DNA from 2 places in the Rhizobium sp. MHM7A genome. Region 2 is predicted to be linked to the other one. Evidence: predicted binding sites of a transcription regulator. Region 2 holds the regulator's gene; the other holds the start of a gene.
The links. Region 2 encodes HrcA, which represses chaperone genes, less so after heat shock. Its sites were predicted from a motif close to GTTAGCACTCNCNNNNNGNGAGTGCTAAC; they were not measured.
Positions count from the first base shown of each region.

Region 1 (2,199 bases), on a different contig from region 2:
CTTCTCGCTTCTGCTCCAATCCCCACGCGCGCCGCCGATTGCGGGAGCACGGCCTCGCCAAAGCTCGACTGGCAGGAATGCTCGAAGAAAAACCTGATGTTGCAGGGCAGTGATCTCGAAGGCGCCAATCTCGCCGGCACGGATTTTTCGCTGACCGATCTCGCCGGCGCCAACGTCAAGTCCGCCAACCTCGAAAAGGCGACGCTGGTGCGCGCCTCGCTCGAGGGTGCACATGCTGAAGGCGCCAATTTCGCCAAGATCGAAGCCTATCGCTCCAGCTTCGCCAATGTTGCTGCGGACGGCGCCTCCTTTGCCGGCGCCGAACTGCAACGCGCCAATTTCGCCGGGGCCCGGCTTACCGGCGCGAGTTTCGAAAAGGCAGAGCTCGGCCGCGCCGATTTCGACAAGGCGGTACTGACGGGGGTGAAATTCTCTTTCGCCAATCTCTCCCGCGTTGATCTCTCCAAGGCCACCTTCGAAGGCCCGCCGACGTTCGACCGCGCCTTCATGTTCCTGACCCGCATCGAAGGCCTTGACCTCTCGTCTGCCGCCGGGCTCGAACAGGCGCAGATCGACTTGGCTTGCGGCGATGCCTCGACCAAGCTGCCGTCCGGCCTCTCGACGCCGGCCACCTGGCCATGTCCCGCCGAGCATGAGTGATTGCTCGGGCCTTCGCGGCAATGCCCGCGGTTGAAAAGCCTATGGCAGCAATGCCTGGCTGGCCGAATATTGCTAGTGCAGTTTGAACTCGCCCATTACGCGGCGCCATTCGTTCGGTCCGATCAGCCGCTGGTGGGTGTAGCGAACAGAATGCAGCGGGCCGTCGAGCGTGGACTGCCAGAAATCGAGGAACTTGTGCATTTCCGGAAAGTCCGGGGCAAGATCGTAATCCTGCCAGACGTAGGTTTGCAGCACGGATTCAAAATCAGGAATGTGGTAGAGGATATGCGCAGTGGTCAGCCCATAGCCGTTCAGCTGACGGTCCAGATCTGATGAAAATTGCATGCTTCATCTCCGTTCATGACGCTCGAAAGGTGGCGCAAAATTTTGCGGCCATCAACGGATTTCTGAACGCGGCTGCCATGTTTATTGTTCCTTTCCAGGATGTTAGCAGCCGCGCCGGGTGAGTGCTAATTTTTTCGTGGCGCCCTCTTGAAATTGAAAAATCGCAAAACCAGATCATTCGCGCAAAACGCTCGACAGAGGTTTGCACCCGCCCGGACTGGTCATCCGGTCCGGCCAGGGGAACAACATCGTTATTGTTTGTCCATTGGAGGAAAACATGTCGTTCCGACCGCTTCATGACCGCATTCTCGTCCGTCGCGTCGATTCCGAGGAAAAGACCAAGGGCGGCATCATCATTCCCGACACCGCCAAGGAAAAGCCGCAGGAAGGCGAGGTTATCGCCGTCGGCCCCGGCGCACGCAACGATGCCGGCCAGATTCAGGCGCTCGACGTCAAGGTCGGCGACCGCATCCTGTTCGGCAAGTGGTCCGGCACGGAGATCAAGATCAACGGCGAAGACCTGCTGATCATGAAGGAAAGCGATGTCATGGGCATCATCGAAGCCCAGGCCGCCGAAAAGATCGCCGCCTAAGGCGATGTCCGCGCATTAGTCAAAAAGCTGCCTATTGAAGGAGTGACAGAATGGCTGCGAAAGAAGTCAAGTTTCATAGCGATGCCCGTGAACGCATGCTGCGTGGGGTCGATGTGCTGGCCAATGCAGTGAAGGTGACGCTCGGCCCGAAAGGCCGAAACGTCGTGATCGACAAGTCCTTTGGGGCGCCGCGCATCACCAAGGACGGCGTTTCCGTCGCCAAGGAAATCGAACTCGAAGACAAGTTCGAGAACATGGGCGCTCAGATGCTGCGAGAAGTTGCATCGAAGACGAACGATCTCGCTGGCGACGGCACCACGACTGCCACGGTGCTCGCCCAGGCAATCGTCAAGGAGGGCGCCAAGGCGGTCGCCTCCGGCATGAACCCGATGGACCTGAAGCGCGGCATCGATCTCGCCGTCGAGGCTGTCGTCAAGGAACTGAAGAACAACGCCCGCAAGATCTCCAACAATTCCGAAATCGCTCAAGTCGGCACCATTTCCGCCAATGGTGATTCCGAGATCGGTCGTTACCTGGCGGAAGCCATGGAAAAGGTCGGCAACGAAGGCGTCATCACCGTTGAGGAGGCCAAGACCGCCGAA
Region 1 covers NZ_VCHT01000003.1:113,950-116,148, reverse strand. Annotated here, with positions in the region: gene FFR93_RS13360 (pentapeptide repeat-containing protein) at 1-660, shown strand, start outside; gene FFR93_RS13355 (usg protein) at 733-1,005, opposite strand; gene groES (co-chaperone GroES) at 1,283-1,597, shown strand; gene groL (chaperonin GroEL) at 1,648-2,199, shown strand, end outside.
Region 1: groES (co-chaperone GroES) is a predicted target of HrcA. The motif match lies at 1,107-1,135, and genes of this name have one in related genera.

Region 2 (2,199 bases):
TGACCGACCGGCTCCAGCTTGCGAACGCCGTGGCGCTCCAGCGCAGAGAGCATTGAGCGCTCGGTCATCTCCACACCTTCGATGAGCGTGGTGAGGCCGGCATCGGCCGCGGCCTTAGCCTCCGGAGAGATAGCGTCCAGCGCCCGGCGCAAATTGTCCGAGACGGCGAGCATGTCACGGGCAAAACTGGCGACGGAATAGGATTTTGCGTCCTTCACCTCGCGCTCGGTGCGACGGCGCAGATTATCCATCTCGGCGGCAAGGCGGAGATAGCGGTCACGCAGCTCGGCGTTTTCGGCTTTCAGGAGCTCGAGCGGATCCGGCTGGCTTGCCTCCTCCTGCTCGACAGTAGCAGTCTCGACGTTGACGGCAGTGTCGGCTGCGGCATCGGCCGCAGTTGCGTCAGGTCCGTTTTTCGTCGTTTCATCGGTCATGACGGTCTCCGGTTGGTGTCTTCAGATGCGCCCGATATCGAGGTTTGGCCGGAAAAAATCAAGTCTGCGTGACGAAGAAGCGAAAAATCCGCAGCCTTCGTCAGCGATGGCGTCAAAGCGGATTGCGCGACAGGCGTGAGACGAGCTGGGCGGTGTAGTCCACCATCGGCACGATGCGGGAATAATTGAGCCGCGTCGGGCCGATGACGCCGACGGCGCCGACAATCCGGTCGTCATCGTCGCGATAGGGCGCAACGATGAGCGACGAGCCGGACAACGAGAAGAGCTTGTTTTCCGAGCCGATGAAGATGCGCACGCCCGAACCACTTTCGGCGAGACTGAGTAGCTCGATGAGGCTGTCCTTCTTTTCGAGGTCGTCGAACAGCATGCGCAGCCTGTCGAGATCCTCTGCGCCGGCGAGGCCTTCGAGCAGATTGGCGCGGCCGCGGATGATCAGCTGGGCCGGCTTTCCTTCGTCGGGGCTGCCGGCCCAGACGGCGATGCCGCGCTCGACAAGATCGCGAGAGAGCGCATCGAGCTCGTTACGGACGTCATCCTTCAGTCGGCTTAGTTGCTTCCTAAGCTCCGGCAGCGTCTGGCCGGACATATGCGCATTGAGGAAATTCGCCGCCTCCGTCAGCTGCGAGGTGGTGATGCCTGCAGGCAGTTCGATGATGCGGTTTTCCACCTGGTCGTGATCACCGACGAGCACGGCGAGCGCCTTTGTCGGTTCGAGCCGGATGAACTCGACATGCTTGAGCACCGGATCGCTTTTCGAGGTGATGACGAGGCCGGCCCCGCGCGAAATGCCGGAGAGCATGCGGCTTGCCTCATTCATCATGGATTCCACCGGATTGCCGCTACTCTCGGCCCGCACCTGGCGGTCGATATTGGCGCGGTCCTCGGCAGAGAGATCGCCGACCTGCATGAAGGCATCGACGAAAAAACGCAGGCCAACCTGTGTCGGAAGCCGGCCGGCGCTGACGTGCGGGGAATAGATGAGGCCGAGCTCTTCGAGATCGCTCATGACGTTGCGAACCGAGGCCGGCGAGAGCGACATCGGCAGGAGGCGCGACAGATTGCGCGAGCCGAGCGGCTCGCCGCTTTCGAGATAACCTTCGACGATGCGGCGAAAAATTTCTCTGGAACGCTCGTCCAGCGCAGCGACGGCATCCGAAACCGACGTCGACCTGATGCCCATGAACCTCTCGATCCTGCTGATGATGTTTCCCGAAAATATAGTCAAACACGCCCTCGTGGCAAAAGGGAATTTGCAAATAGGCGCCGCCAATCGTAGAAGCGGTCAGCAACTCCAGGAGATAAGAATGCGGCCTTCAGGCAGAAAAACCGACCAGATGCGCAAGGTCTCGTTCGAGCGCAATTTTTCCAAGCATGCGGAAGGCTCCTGCCTGGTGAAATTCGGCGATACGCATGTGCTCTGCACGGCTAGCCTCGAGGACAAGACGCCGCTATGGCTGCGCAACACCGGCAAAGGCTGGGTCACGGCGGAATACGGCATGCTGCCGCGGGCGACCGGCGAGCGCATGAAGCGAGAGGCCGCCGCCGGCAAGCAGGGCGGCCGCACGCAGGAAATCCAGCGGCTCATCGGCCGCTCTCTGCGCGCCGTCATTGATCTGCAGGCGCTCGGCGAGCGGCAGATCACGCTCGATTGCGACGTCATCCAGGCCGATGGCGGCACGCGGACGGCGTCGATCACTGGTGGCTGGATCGCGCTTTACGACTGCCTGAAATGGATGGAAAGCCG
Region 2 covers NZ_VCHT01000005.1:80,771-82,969, forward strand. Annotated here, with positions in the region: gene grpE (nucleotide exchange factor GrpE) at 1-434, opposite strand, end outside; gene hrcA (heat-inducible transcriptional repressor HrcA) at 547-1,635, opposite strand; gene rph (ribonuclease PH) at 1,760-2,199, shown strand, end outside.